Regions from separate parts of the Streptomyces sp. NPDC001604 genome, predicted to be linked through region 1. Evidence: riboswitches for the same ligand, from Rfam matches in the RefSeq annotation. Region 1 holds a riboswitch; the other holds the start of a gene.
The links. A riboswitch is a leader RNA that binds a small molecule or an ion and turns the genes downstream of it on or off. The one in region 1 is predicted to bind thiamine pyrophosphate.

Region 1 (7,463 bases):
TCCATGAGCCCTACTATCGGCTCGCCATGACAGCAGCAGGGAAGCACCAGGTGAGCCGCGCGGAAACCTCACGCCGAGGCAGCCGGCCGGGCCGTGCGGGCATCAGAGACGTTGCCGCCGCCGCCGGAGTCTCCATCACGACCGTCTCCGACGCCCTCAACGGCAAGGGCCGGCTCCCGGACGCCACCCGGCGTCATGTCCGAGAGGTCGCCGACCGGCTGGGGTATCGCCCGTCGGCGGCGGCCCGAACCCTCCGTACCGGCAAGTCGGGACTCATCGGCCTGACCGTGACGACATACGGGGATGAACCTTTCACCTTCACCGAGTTCGCCTACTTCGCCGAGATGGCACGCGCCGCCACCTCGGCCGCGCTCGCCCGCGGTTACGCCCTGGTGATCCTGCCCGCGACCTCGCGCCACGACGTGTGGTCGAACGTCGCGCTGGACGGCACGGTCGTCATCGACCCCTCCGACCAGGACCCGGTGGTCAGCGAACTGGTCCGGCAGGGCCTGCCCGTCGTCTCCGACGGCCGTCCCGCCGGCTCGCTCCCGGTCACCGCCTGGGTCGACAACGACCACGAGGCAGCCGTACTCGGCATCCTCGACCACCTGGCCGACGCCGGCGCACGCCGCATCGGACTGCTGACGGGAACCTCGACCGACACGTACACCCACCTGTCGACCACGGCGTATCTGCGCTGGTGCGAACGCGTCGGACAGGACCCGGTGTACGAGGCCTACCCGGCGCACGACCCGTGCGCGGGCGCCGTCGCCGCCGACCGGCTGCTCGCCCGCCCCGACCGGCCCGACGCCGTCTACGGCCTGTTCGACCCGAACGGCACCGACCTGCTCGCCGCGGCCCGACGCTACGGCCTGCGGGTGCCGGACGACCTGCTTCTGGTCTGCTGCAGCGAATCCACCGTGTACGCCAACACCGAACCGCCCATCACCACGCTCTCCCTGAAGCCGCGCCGCATCGGCACGGCCGTGGTGCAGCTCCTCATCGACGCGATCGAGGGGGTCGAATCGGACCAACCGGTCGAGCAGGTGATACCGACGGAGCTGATCGTGCGTACCTCGTCCCAGCGACGCCCGCCGCGTACGACCGTCAGCGCGCCGCGGTCGCCCGAAGAGGAGTAGAACCAAGGCCGTCAGCAGACGGTCGAAGCCCTGCCCAATCGGGGCGAAAGCCGCGGTGAACTGGACTCTTCCTCCGATTCACCACCCCTGGGTCATCACATGGCGCGATCGGCATTCCTATGATGGGCCCACGACACCGCGGGCCGCTGCGACCAGGCAGTCCGAAGCGGTGCAGATGCGGCGCGATGGTGGAGGGGTCTGATGACTCAGGGGGCCGGTCAGGGACCCGAGACGGAGCGGACGGCGACGTTGCGCGACTTCCGGGTACCGGCGTATGTCCACGAGACCGGTCCGTACGGCCACAGCACATACCCCGGCGACGTCGCCAGACCCGTCGAGGAGCCGGCCGACCACCCGGAGGGGTACACCCCGACACAGCGCGACCTGCCGGTCATCAACCGCGGTGACACTCTTCAGGTGCCCGTCGACCCCGCGTCCCTCCCCATCCCCCAGCAGACCGACGGCGCCGGCCCGCTGTACGTCGTGGGTGATGTGCACGGCTATCTCGACGAATTGGTGGCCGCCCTCCAGGAGCAGGGCCTCGTCGACTCCGCGGGCAACTGGTGCGCGGGCACCTCCCGGCTGTGGTTCCTCGGCGACTTCACCGACCGTGGCCCGGACGGCATCGGCGTCATCGACCTCGTGATGCGGCTGTCCGCGGAGGCGGCCGCGGCCGGCGGCTACTGCAAGGCGCTCATGGGCAACCACGAGCTGCTGCTGCTGGGCGCCAAGCGGTTCGGCGACACCCCCGTCAACTCCGGTGCGGGCACCGCCACCTTCCAGGCGGCCTGGCTGCTCAACGGCGGCCAGAAGACCGACATGGACCGCCTCCAGGACCACCATCTGCAGTGGATGGCCCGCCTCGACGCCGTCGAGGAGGTCGACGGCTATCTGCTCGTCCACTCGGACACCACCGCCTACCTCGACTACGGCGACTCGATCGAGGCGGTCAACGACACCGTCCGCGAAACACTCACGCGTAACGACGCCGACGAGTGCTGGGATCTGTTCCGCAAGTTCACCAAGCGGTTCTCCTTCCGCGACGAGGGCGGCGCAGACGCCGTACGCTCCCTGCTGGATACGTACGGCGGCACGCGGATTGTTCACGGTCACAGCCCCATTCCGTATCTGCTGGGCGAGGTCGGCTCCGAGGAGGGCGAGGACAGCGCGGGGCCCGTGGTCGAAGGACCGCACGTCTACGCCGAGGGACTCGCCATCGCGATGGACGGCGGAGTGACCATGGCCGGAAAGCTGCTGGTCCAGCAACTGCCACTGGATATCTGAACGTTCACAGGGCAGGCGTTCCCCCATGGCGGAACCGCGATAAACGGCGCAGGCCAGGGCCCAATTTCTTCAAACCCCCTGTCACCGTGTGCCGTCGCCGCTCTACCATCGGCTTATCCGTAGCAGGCTCCCCTCCGTTTCTGCCCGACGGCTCGTTGGCATGCGAGCCCCAAGCCCTACGGAGCATCGGGGGATGCACATGAACAGCGTTCCGCAGCACCTGCTGAGCGAGGACCGCCAGGAGTACGAGCGGGTCCTCGATGAGGCGCTGCGCTCCGCCCCAAACCGCCCGGAGCTTGCCGCTGTCGGCGAGCGGCTCAACCCCGAACAGCTGCGCACGATGGCGCTCAACGCCACCGCACTCATCACGGTGGCAGCGGCAGCCGAGTACCAGCATTACGTGAAGGTTCGCGAGGAACTGCGCCAGCCGGCGCCGTCCACCCCGCCGTCCACCCGTGAATCCGGCTCAGCGGAGCCGGGCGCGGGGGCGGTGGGGCTCGCCACCACCCTCGGCGAGGCCGCCGAGCCGGCCGGCGCGGGCGCCGTAGCCGTCGCCGCCGTCCTCACCCCCGTCCTCGCCGGAACAGCTGCGGTGATCTTCCTGCTCGTCGGGTACATCATCAAGTCGCTGGAGCCCAAACAGGTGTTCGGCAAGACCATGATCACCGCGGGTTGGGTGTTCGGTGCCATGACCGCGGCCGCGATCCTCGTCGCCGCTGTCGGGCTGCTGCTCACCGCCCTGCGCAACCAGCCCTCGCTCGAGTCCGGACCGTACGGCGAGCTGAGCGAGGAAGTGGCCCTGGCCAGGGAAGCCTGGCGCCAGGCACTCCTGGAGCGCGGCATCATGCCGTTCCTCAGGGAGGCACTCGCCGACCCCGGCACCGCCGCGGCGCTGCACACCGCCACTCCGCCGACGTCGACCAGCCGCATGCCCCACCTCGGCTACGACCGGCCGGGCTTCAGCAGCCCGGACGACGGCTCGACCCCCGGCCCGCGCCCGAGCTTCACCAGCCCGGACTACACCAGCCCGGACTTCGGGGGCCCGGAACACCAGCCGGAGTAACCGTCGGCTTGCGCCCCCCGCATCAGAAAGGCCCGTCAGGGCCCGCAGGGGGAGCGCAAGCCGAACACCGATTCCACCGACGGCTCCGCCCTACGGCACCTCACTCCGAAGAGCGGGACCGTCCTCCATGTCGGAGGAGCGGAGCCACTCACACCGGCTTACGTCAGTCCGCGATCGGCAGGTACACCCTGTTGCCCGCGGCCGCGAACTCCTTCGACTTCTCGGCCATGCCCTGCTCGATCTCCGCTCGGCTCCCGCCGTGTTCGCGGCGGATGTCCTGGGAGATCTTCATCGAGCAGAACTTCGGCCCGCACATCGAGCAGAAGTGGGCGGTCTTGGCCGGCTCCGCCGGGAGGGTCTCGTCGTGGAACTCCCGTGCCGTGTCGGGGTCCAGGGCGAGGTTGAACTGGTCCTCCCACCGGAACTCGAAGCGGGCGTCGGACAGCGCGTCGTCCCATTCCTGCGCCCCGGGGTGCCCCTTGGCGAGGTCGGCCGCATGGGCGGCGATCTTGTAGGTGATGACACCGGTCTTGACGTCGTCACGGTTGGGCAGGCCCAGGTGTTCCTTGGGCGTGACGTAGCAGAGCATGGCCGTGCCCCACCAGGCGATCATCGCGGCACCTATGCCGGAGGTGATGTGGTCGTATGCCGGCGCGACGTCCGTGATCAGCGGACCGAGCGTATAGAACGGAGCTTCATCGCAGATCTCCTGCTGAAGGTCGATGTTCTCCTTGATCTTGTGCATCGGGACGTGTCCCGGGCCCTCGATCATGGTCTGTACGTTGAAACGCTTGGCGATCCGGTTGAGTTCCCCGAGCGTGCGCAACTCCGCGAACTGCGCCTCGTCGTTGGCGTCCGCGATCGACCCCGGCCTGAGGCCGTCGCCCAGTGAGTACGTGACGTCGTACGCGGCGAGGATCTCGCAGAGTTCCTCGAAGTTCTCGTACAGGAACGACTCCTTGTGGTGCGCGAGGCACCACGCGGCCATGATGGAGCCGCCGCGCGAGACGATGCCGGTCTTCCGGTTCGCGGTGAGCGGGACGTACGGCAGACGGACGCCCGCATGGACCGTCATGTAGTCCACGCCCTGCTCGGCCTGCTCGATGACGGTGTCCTTGTAGATCTCCCAGGTCAGCTCCTCGGCCCGGCCGTCCACCTTCTCCAGGGCCTGATAGAGCGGCACCGTACCGATGGGGACGGGGGAGTTGCGCAGCACCCACTCACGCGTGGTGTGGATGTTGCGGCCGGTGGACAGGTCCATGACCGTGTCGGCGCCCCAGCGGGTCGCCCAGGTCATCTTCTCGACCTCCTCCTCGATGGAGGACGTCACCGCGGAGTTGCCGATGTTGGCGTTGACCTTCACCAGGAACCGCTTGCCGATGATCATCGGCTCGATCTCCGGATGATTGACGTTGGCCGGCAGTACCGCGCGGCCCGCCTCGATCTCCTGGCGGACCACCTCGGGCGAGACGTTCTCCCGGATGGCCACGTACTCCATCTCCGGCGTGATCTCCCCACGGCGCGCGTACGCGAGCTGCGTGACCGCCTTGCCGTCGCGACTGCGGCGCGGCTGGCGCGGCCGGCCCGGGAAGACCGCGTCGAGGTTGCGCAGACCGCCTCGTGGAGAGGTGTGCTTGATCCCGTCGTCCTCGGGACGGGCGGGACGGCCCGCGTACTCCTCGGTGTCACCGCGCGCGATGATCCAGTTCTCGCGCAGCGGGGCGAGCCCCCTGCGCACATCGGTGTCGACGAGCGGATCGGTGTACGGGCCGGACGTGTCGTACAGCGTGACCGACTGCCCGTTGGTGAGATGCACCTGGCGGACCGGCACTCGCAGATCGGGGCGTGAGCCCTCGACATACGCCTTGTGCCAGCCGATGGACTTCCCGGCCTCCTGGGACTGTTCGCCCTGAATGGGCTGTTCGTCCTGGCTGGAGGCAGGCGTGCGTGCGTCCTTGTTGGTCATGAGACCTACTCCCTACGCCGGCATTACCCGGTAACAGGTTCGGCGGTCGACGCAGCGGTTTCCGTCTGTCGACGTTTCGTGGGGAACATCACTCGACTTCGGTGATGTTCCACGTGAAACATCGCTGGGACGGAGGTCAGCGCCCTCTCAGCCCGGTGCTCCGAGCTCCCGCGTGTGCAAAGGTGCCTCCACGCTAGCGTCAATTCGGGCGCGCTGAACAGAGGGCCCCTGTCGTTCTTGCGATGATCTGGCGGTGACCACGACACATCAGCCCCCGTTCCCGCCTCCGGAGCCGCCCCCCGGGCACGGCTCCGGAGGCGGCAGCAGCCATGGCTCCGGGGCCGGGCACCACCACGGGCCGGGAGCCGGCGCGGGGCACGGTCACCAGGCCGGTGGCGGGCACGGGCGGGGGCACGGCCATGGTTCCGCCGGCGGGCACGGTCACTCGCACAGTCACGGTCCTGCGGCCCCCGTCTCCATGCACCTGCGCAAGGTCATCGCCGCCATCCTCATCCCTTTCGCCGCGGCCGTGGGGGTCGGGCTCGTGGTCCTGTGGCCCGGCGGCGCCCCGCCGCACCAGCGCACCGGTGTGGGTTTCGACCGGCAGACCCAGCAGGCAACGGTCGCCAAGGTCGTGAGCGTGAGCTGCAAGTCGGTGAACGCCTCGGGCGAGACTCCGACGGGGGACACCTCCACCGCCGAGGGCTCATCCGCCCAGCAGCAGGCGAAAGGCACCTGCAAGAAGGCGACGATCCGCGTCGACACCGGCAAGGACAAGGGCCGTACGTTCACCGAGATCGTGCAGCCCGACCAGTCACGGCAACTGCATGAGGGCGAGAAGGTCGTCGCCGCATACGAGCCCTCCGCGCCGAAGGACCTGCAGTACTCGGTCGCCGATGTGAACCGCCGCTTCCCCATGGCGCTGCTGGCCGGCATCTTCGCGCTCGCCGTCGTGGTCGTGGGACGGATGCGCGGACTGATGGCCCTGATCGCGCTGGCCGTCAGCTTCATGGTGCTGACCTTCTTCATCCTGCCCGCGATCCTGCAGGGCTCGGATCCGCTGCTCGTGGCGGTGATCGGATCGAGCGCCATCATGCTGATCGCGCTCTACATGTGCCACGGTCTGTCGGCCCGTACCTCCGTGGCGGTGCTGGGCACTCTGCTCTCGCTCGTCCTGATCGGCCTGCTCGGCTCCGAGTTCATCGGCTGGGCCGCCCTGACCGGCAACACGGACGACAACACCGGCCTGATCCACGGCCTGTACCCGTCGATCGACATGAGCGGCCTGCTGCTGGCCGGCGTCATCATCGGTTCGCTCGGTGTCCTCGACGACGTGACGGTCACCCAGACCTCGGCGGTCTGGGAGCTGCACGAGGCGAATCCGTCGATGGGCTGGCGGGGGCTGTACCGGGCGGGCATCCGTATCGGACGCGACCACATCGCATCCGTCGTCAACACCCTCGTCCTCGCGTACGCGGGCGCCGCGCTGCCCCTGCTGCTGCTCTTCTCCATCGCGCAGAGCAGTGTGGGGACGGTCGCCAACAGTGAACTGGTGGCGGAGGAGATCGTACGCACCCTGGTGGGCTCGATCGGCCTGGTCGCCTCGGTGCCGGTGACGACGCTGCTCGCGGCACTGGTGGTCGCGGCCGACCGTCCCGGACCGGAGCAGGCGGCGGGCACGGCGGGCGCAGCACCTGTTGCGGTGCGCTCGGGGCGGGGCAGACGGCGCAAGCGGTGAGGCGAGGGCCACTCAGGCACGCCTGAACAGACGGTCGGGGCGGTACCTGACTCCAGCCGCCGGGCACATGGAGACGTCGAGACATGGAGAAGCGTTACTGCGTCCTCCGCATCCCACGCAGAAGCGTTCCGGTCGGCCCCCGCGGTCCCGTTTCAGCCCGCGCTCTGCTCCTCCGCCAGGATGCGGTCCAGGGCCTCGTCGAGGTGGGCGTCGAAGTCGGCGAGGGAGCCCTCCTGGCCGAGTGGCACCAGTTTGTCGGTGCGGTCGAGGAAC
Region 2 (7,463 bases), on a different contig from region 1:
CCGGTACGCACGCGCGTGACGGACGACAGCAGATCTGACGAGGAGGCCATTGCCGAGCATGGGATGCCAACACCCCAGCGGCAATGGCCTTCTTCGTATGTGCAACACGTGAAAGAGGCGGGATCTCCATGACCACCACCAAGCCCCAGAAGAGCGACGACGGCAAAGTACGCGGCCGGTTTCTGCTGAAGCTGTCCGGTGAGGCCTTCTCCGGCGGCGGGGGCCTGGGAGTGGACCCGGACGTGGTGCACAAGATCGCCCGCGAGATCGCGGCCGTCGTGCGGGACGGGGCGCAGGTCGCGGTCGTCATCGGCGGCGGCAACTTCTTCCGCGGCGCCGAGCTGCAGCAGCGCGGCATGGACCGGGCCCGCTCCGACTACATGGGCATGCTCGGCACCGTGATGAACTGCCTCGCCCTCCAGGACTTCCTGGAGAAGGAGGGCATCGACAGCCGGGTGCAGACCGCCATCACCATGGGCCAGGTCGCCGAGCCGTACATTCCGCTGCGCGCCGTGCGGCACCTGGAGAAGGGCCGGGTCGTCATCTTCGGCGCCGGTATGGGCATGCCGTACTTCTCCACCGACACCACCGCCGCCCAGCGCGCCCTGGAGATCGACGCCGAGGCGCTGCTGATGGGCAAGAACGGCGTGGACGGGGTCTACGACTCCGACCCCAAGCGCAACCCGGACGCCGTCAAGTTCGACTCCCTCGGCTACGGCGAGGTGATCACCCGCGACCTGAAGGTCGCCGACGCCACCGCGATCACGCTGTGCCGCGACAACAAGCTCCCGATCCTCGTCTTCGAGCTCCTCGCGGAGGGCAATATCGCCCGCGCCGTCAAGGGTGAGAAGATCGGCACGCTTGTGGGTGACCACGGCAGCCGGGACTGACCAGCAACACCCACGGACCCTGACCGGGGGATGGACAATGTCCCGCAGGTCGGGAACCGTGCAGGAAGAAGACGCGACGCAGCCGGCCGCCGCCCCCACGCTTATGGAACAGCAGCCGGGCCTACTCAAGACACGCAGGAGCAAGTGGTGATCGAAGAGACCCTCCTCGAGGCCGAGGAGAAGATGGAGAAGGCCGTCGTGGTCGCCAAGGAGGACTTCGCCGCGATCCGCACCGGTCGTGCGCACCCGGCGATGTTCAACAAGATCGTGGCCGACTACTACGGCGCGCCGACGCCGATCAACCAGCTGGCTTCGTTCTCCGTGCCGGAGCCGCGCATGGCGGTCGTGACCCCGTTCGACAAGACGGCGCTGCGCAACATCGAGCAGGCGATCCGCGACTCCGATCTGGGCGTCAACCCGAGCAACGACGGCAACATCATCCGGGTGGTGTTCCCGGAGCTGACCGAGGAGCGCCGTCGCGACTACATCAAGGTCGCCAAGGGCAAGGCCGAGGACGCACGCGTGTCCATCCGCTCCGTGCGCCGCAAGGCCAAGGACGCCATCGACAAGCTGATCAAGGACGGCGAGGTCGGCGAGGACGAGGGCCGCCGTGCGGAGAAGGAACTCGACGACTCCACCCACAAGTACGTGGCTCAGGTGGACGAGCTCCTGAAGCACAAGGAAGCGGAGCTGCTCGAGGTCTGATGAACGACTCTTCCTGGGGAACGCCGCCCCACACCGGGTCGCAGGCGGGGTACTGGGGGCCGTCCGACCAGGGACCTGTCCAGGGGGCTGCCCCGGCGGGTCCCGCGTACGATGCGCCCAAGGCGCAGCAGACTCGCCCCATGCCCATCGTGCCCGAGGTACCCGCATACGGCGGTGACCAGGATGACGACCGGGGGGCCGCTCGGCTGAGCGGTCCCTTGTTCCGCGACGAACCCCCTCACCCGCCGCCCTACCCGGCGGCGCAGCAGAATCCGGAGCCCATGCCCGACGCCCCGCAGCCGGCGCCCCGCCCGCAGAAGAAGAGCGCGGGCCGCGACCTGGGCGCGGCCATAGGGGTCGGTGTCGCGCTCGGTGTGGTGATCATCGCTTCGTTGTTCATCGTCAAGGCCGTCTTCGTCGGTGTCGTCGCGGTCGCCGTCGTGGTCGGCCTGTGGGAGCTGACCAGCCGCCTCCAGGAGCGCAAGGGCATCAAGGCGCCCCTGGTTCCGCTGGCACTCGGCGGGGCGGCGATGGTCGTCGCGGGATATGTGCGGGGCGCCGAGGGCGCCTGGGTCGCCATGGCACTCACGGCGCTCGCCGTCCTCGTATGGCGCATGACGGACCCACCGGAGGGCTACCTCAAGGACGTCACGGCGGGCGTCTTCGCGGCCTTCTACGTGCCCTTCCTCGCGACGTTCGTGGCATTGATGCTGGCGGCCGGGGACGGGCCGTGGCGGGTGCTGACCTTCCTGCTCCTCACCGTGGTGAGCGACACCGGCGCGTACGCCGTCGGCTGGCGCTTCGGGAGCCACAAGCTGGCCCCGCGCATCAGCCCCGGCAAGACCCGCGAGGGCCTGCTCGGTGCGGTCACGTTCGCGATGGTGGCGGGCGCGCTGTGCATGCAGTTCCTGATCGACGACGGCGCCTGGTGGCAGGGCCTGATCCTCGGCCTCGCGGTCGCGGCCAGCGCCACTCTGGGAGACCTCGGCGAGTCGATGATCAAGCGGGACCTGGGCATCAAGGACATGGGCACGCTGCTGCCGGGGCACGGCGGCATCATGGACCGGCTGGACTCGCTGCTGCCCACGGCGCCGGTGGTGTGGCTGTTGATGGTGCTGTTCGTGGGGTCCGGCTGACCTGCGGTGACATGTGGAGCCCCCGCCCCTACGAGGGCGGGGGCTCCAGGCTTTTCGGACGATGGCGCGCCGGTCGGCCGAGTGGGACGATTCCGATGTAAGCCCTCAAAGGGGATCTCCCGAACCCGAAGAGGAGGCGCCATGTCCACCATCCATGAGGAGTTCGACGTGGACTGCCGTCCCGAGGACGCCTGGGCGTACATCATCGACCCCTCCCACATGCCGGAGTGGCAGCTGAGTGCGGTCGCCACCGAACAGCTCGACGACCGCCCCTTCGGACTCGGATCCCGGGTCCGCGTCACCCGCCATGTGGGCCGCCGCGACATCCCGATGACCATGGAGTGCACCCAGTTCGAGCCGCAGCGCTCCTGGACCGTGCGCGGGATCGACGGCCCGGTCAGGGGCAACTTCCACGGCGAGATCACGCCCATCGACGACGGCCGCCGTACCCACGTCACCATGGACCTCGACTTCGAGGGACACGGCATCGGCAAGATCCTGCTCCCGCTGGTCGTCCGCCCGCAGGTCCGCAAGGAGATGCCGCGCAACGAGCAACTGCTCAAGGACAAGCTGGAGCACACCACCGCCTAGGCAGGCCTTTTATCCGTCCCCGGCTTCCTGGAGGGCTCCCTGAGCCCGGAGAACTGGCAGTGATCCGGCATCAAAAGGCCCCCGACCTGCACCAGCGGCGTGGATCGAGGGCCTGTGCCGCTTGCGGATGGCGGATGGCGGATTCCAACGGGGAACTCGCTTGCGGTTCCTCCCGGACCTGCGGTGATACTCAGCCATGAGCAGAATCGCCGAGGTCATCGTGCTGGCCGGCAATGCAGAAGAGGTCATGGAACCGCTGACCCGGCCCGACCCCAACCGTAAGTGGTCTGGACAATTCGCCGCTGCCGGGCATGGCTGGGTCGCCGAGTTCGTGCGACGGAGTAGCTGGGTCGGACTGCTGGATGACCTGGAGTCGCAGCCGTGGCCCTCCCCGCACTCCGTACAGGTACTGATCCACGACGAGGAAGATGACTGCTTCGGCCTGTGGATGATGCACGACGGCCGACTGGTGGAGGTGCCGCTGCCGCGCACCAGTCGCTACTTCTGGCCAAACCACTACACGGGCGAAGTCGATTCGGACTGCCCCGGCATTCTCATGCGCACGGACAGGCCCGACGGCTCACCCGAAGGAGACTGAGCGCCGGCCATCACACTGCCCTGTCCAGGCAGGCCGCCCCGGGCTGCGGTACAGCATGCTCTGACCTGCGGGAGCCTGATGTTCACCATGGTCACGACCACCAACGACAGGTGCCCCGGCCCGCAGCCCCAGGTCACCCAATTGGATCTGCGACACTGGTACAGCCATGCCTAAGCCCGGAGAACTCACTTTCGTCGCCCCCCGCGGAGCCAAGAAGCCGCCGCGGCATCTTGCCGATCTCACGCCCGCCGAGCGCAAGGAAGCGGTGGCCGAGATCGGCGAGAAGCCGTTTCGTGCCAAGCAGCTGTCGCAGCACTACTTCGCGCGGTATGCGCACGACCCGGCGGAGTGGACCGACATCCCGGCCGGTTCGCGCGGCAAGCTGCAGAAGGCGCTGCTTCCCGAGCTGATGACGGTCGTACGGCATCTGTCGACCGACCAGGGGACGACGCGCAAGACCTTGTGGCGGCTGTTCGACGGGACGCTCGTCGAGTCGGTGCTGATGCGCTACCCGGACCGGGTGACCATGTGCATCAGCTCGCAGGCCGGCTGCGGGATGAACTGCCCGTTCTGTGCGACCGGGCAGGCCGGGCTCGACCGGAATCTGTCCACCGCCGAGATCGTGCACCAGATCGTGGACGGGATGCGGGCGCTCAGGGACGGAGAGGTGCCCGGAGGGCCTGCGCGGCTCTCGAACATCGTCTTCATGGGGATGGGTGAGCCGCTCGCCAACTACAAGCGGGTGGTCGGGGCCGTCCGGGCGCTCACCGATCCCGCCCCCGACGGGCTCGGGCTGTCGCAGCGCGGCATCACCGTCTCGACCGTCGGCCTTGTGCCAGCGATCCACCGGTTCGCCGACGAGGGCTTCAAGTGCCGGCTCGCCATCTCGCTGCACGCGCCGGACGACGAGCTGCGCGACACCCTCGTCCCCGTCAACACACGGTGGAAGGTGCGCGAGGTCCTCGACGCCGGGTTCGAGTACGTCGAGAAGAGCGGGCGGCGGCTCAGCATCGAGTACGCGCTCATTCGCGACATCAACGACCAGGCGTGGCGCGGTGACCGGCTCGGGCGGCTGCTGCGCGGCAAGCCCGTGCACGTCAACCTCATCCCGCTGAACCCGACACCCGGCTCGAAGTGGACCGCCTCCCGGCCCGAGGACGAGAAGGCCTTCGTCGAAGCCATCGCCGCGCACGGTGTGCCGGTGACGATCCGGGACACCCGGGGGCAGGAGATCGACGGGGCCTGCGGCCAGCTCGCGGCCACCGAGCGGTAACCTGAGCCCGTACGTACATCTTCATATTCCGACAGGGGAGCGCCACAGCGCTGAGAGTGCGGCAACCGGGCCGCAGACCCTCTGAACCTTGCCCAGGTCATTCTGGGTAGGAAGTTCGGTCTTCACTCGAGCTGTTGCGCCCTGCCCGGGAGCCGGCGGACTTCTCCGGCGGTCCCGGGCAGGGCCGCGTCTCTTCCTGGTCAGCCAGGAGGAATTCAGTGCACACCAAGACGTTCGTGGCCGCCGCGGTCGGCCTCGGTCTCGTCACGTTGTCCGCGTGCGGTTCGTCGTCGTCCGGCAGCGCGGGCTCCGGCGGCTCCAAGACCGTCACCCTCGTCAGCCACGACTCGTGGGCCGTCTCGAAGAGCGTCCTCGCGGACTTCGAGAAGCAGTCCGGATACAAGGTCAGGGTCCTCAAGAGCGGCGACGCCGGGCAGGCCGTCAACAAGGCCATCCTCACCAAGGACAACCCGCAGGGCGACGTCTTCTTCGGCGTCGACAACACCCTGCTCTCGCGGGCGCTCGACAACGGGCTGTTCCAGTCGTACGAGGCGAAGGGCGCGGACCGGATCCAGGCGCAGTACCGGGTCGACCAGGCCAAGCACCGGGTCACCCCGATCGACTCCGGTGACATCTGCGTCAACTACGACAAGGCGTACTTCAGCAAGCACAAGCTGGCACCGCCCCAGTCGTTCGACGATCTCGTCAAGCCCGCGTACAAGAACCTCCTCGTCACCGAGAACGCCTCCACCTCCTCGCCCGGCCTGGGGTTCCTGCTCGGCACCGCCGCCAAGTACGGCGACGACGGCTGGCAGGGCTACTGGAAGAAGCTCAAGGCGAACGGCGTGAAGGTCGTCGACGGCTGGGAGCAGGCCTACAACGAGGAGTTCTCGGGGTCCGCGGGCGGCAAGAAGGCCAAGGCGGACCGACCGCTCGTCGTCTCCTACGCCTCCTCACCGCCCGCCGAGGTCATCTACGGCAACCCCAAGCCGAAGACCGCGCCCATCGGAACGTCGTACGGCACCTGCTTCCGGCAGATCGAGTACGCCGGGCTGCTCAGCAACGCCGGGAACACCAAGGGCGGGAAGGCGTTCATCGACTTCCTGGTCGGCAAGGAGTTCCAGGAGGACATGCCGCTCAACATGTTCGTCTACCCGGTGATCGAGGGCGCCAAGGTGCCGCCGGAGTTCGTGAAGTACGGACAGCCGGCCAAGGACCCCGAGACCATGACCCCGAGCAGGATCGCCGCCAACCGTGACCAGTGGGTCAAGTCGTGGACGTCACTCGTACTGAAGTAGCCGTCCGCCATAGGCGCACGGGGAGCGCGGTGCGGCTCGGCCTGATGGCCGTGCCGGTCGCGTTCTTCGCCGCCTTCTTCGCCTGGCCCGTCGCCGCCATCGTGGCGCGCGGGCTCAAGGTCGACGGGAAGTGGCAGTTCGGGCGGATCGCGGACGTCGTCACACAGTCGGACATCCGGCACGTCCTGTGGTTCACCACCTGGCAGGCGCTCGCCTCCACGGCACTCACGCTGCTGGTCGCGCTCCCCGGCGCGTATGTCTTCGCGCGCCTCGACTTCCCCGGCAAGCAGGTGCTGCGGGCCGTCGTCACCGTCCCCTTCGTGCTGCCGACGGTCGTGGTCGGTACGGCGTTCCTGGCGCTGGTCGGGCGCGGGGGACTGCTCGACGAGCTGTGGGGCGTACGGCTGGACACCACCGTGTGGGCCATCCTGCTGGCGCATGTCTTCTTCAACTACGCCGTGGTCGTACGGACCGTCGGCGGCCTGTGGGCGCAACTCGACCCACGGCAGGAGGAGGCGGCGCGGATGCTGGGCGCGTCGCCGCTGCGGGCCTGGCGGAAGGTGACCCTGCCGGCGCTCGGGCCCGCCGTCGCCGCCGCCGCGCTGATGGTCTTCCTGTTCACCTTCACCTCCTTCGGCGTGGTGCAGATCCTCGGCGGCCCGGCCTTCTCCACCCTCGAGGTCGAGATCTACCGGCAGACCTCGGAGATCTTCGACCTGTCCACCGCCGCCGTGCTCACGATCGTCCAGTTCGTCGCCGTCGGCGCGATCCTCGCCGTGCACGCCTGGACCGTACGGCGGCGGGAGAGCGCCCTGCGGCTGGTGGACGCGAACGTCACGGCGCGGCGGCCGCGCGGGGCCGGGCAGTGGGCGCTGCTGGCCGGGGTCCTCGCCACGGTCCTCGTGCTGCTCGTGCTGCCGCTGGCCGTGCTGGTGCAGCGGTCCCTCGGCGCCTCCGGCTTCGGCTACTACC

Region 2: another riboswitch for thiamine pyrophosphate. It lies ahead of ACFY1E_RS23105 (thiamine ABC transporter substrate binding subunit); the one in region 1 lies ahead of thiC (phosphomethylpyrimidine synthase ThiC).

Annotation. Positions count from the first base shown of each region.
Region 1 is NZ_JBIAUY010000002.1:682,532-689,994, reverse strand. Features, by position in the region: gene ACFY1E_RS08425 (LacI family DNA-binding transcriptional regulator) at 27-1,139, shown strand; gene ACFY1E_RS08420 (metallophosphoesterase) at 1,341-2,423, shown strand; gene ACFY1E_RS08415 (hypothetical protein) at 2,617-3,486, shown strand; gene thiC (phosphomethylpyrimidine synthase ThiC) at 3,650-5,452, opposite strand; TPP riboswitch at 5,445-5,634, opposite strand; gene ACFY1E_RS08405 (YibE/F family protein) at 5,706-7,190, shown strand; gene ACFY1E_RS08400 (SsgA family sporulation/cell division regulator) at 7,343-7,463, opposite strand, start outside.
Region 2 is NZ_JBIAUY010000008.1:149,544-157,006, reverse strand. Features, by position in the region: gene pyrH (UMP kinase) at 129-890, shown strand; gene frr (ribosome recycling factor) at 1,038-1,595, shown strand; gene ACFY1E_RS23125 (phosphatidate cytidylyltransferase) at 1,595-2,731, shown strand; gene ACFY1E_RS23120 (SRPBCC family protein) at 2,873-3,322, shown strand; gene ACFY1E_RS23115 (hypothetical protein) at 3,519-3,920, shown strand; gene rlmN (23S rRNA (adenine(2503)-C(2))-methyltransferase RlmN) at 4,087-5,193, shown strand; TPP riboswitch at 5,217-5,324, shown strand; gene ACFY1E_RS23105 (thiamine ABC transporter substrate binding subunit) at 5,412-6,491, shown strand; gene ACFY1E_RS23100 (ABC transporter permease) at 6,536-7,463, shown strand, end outside.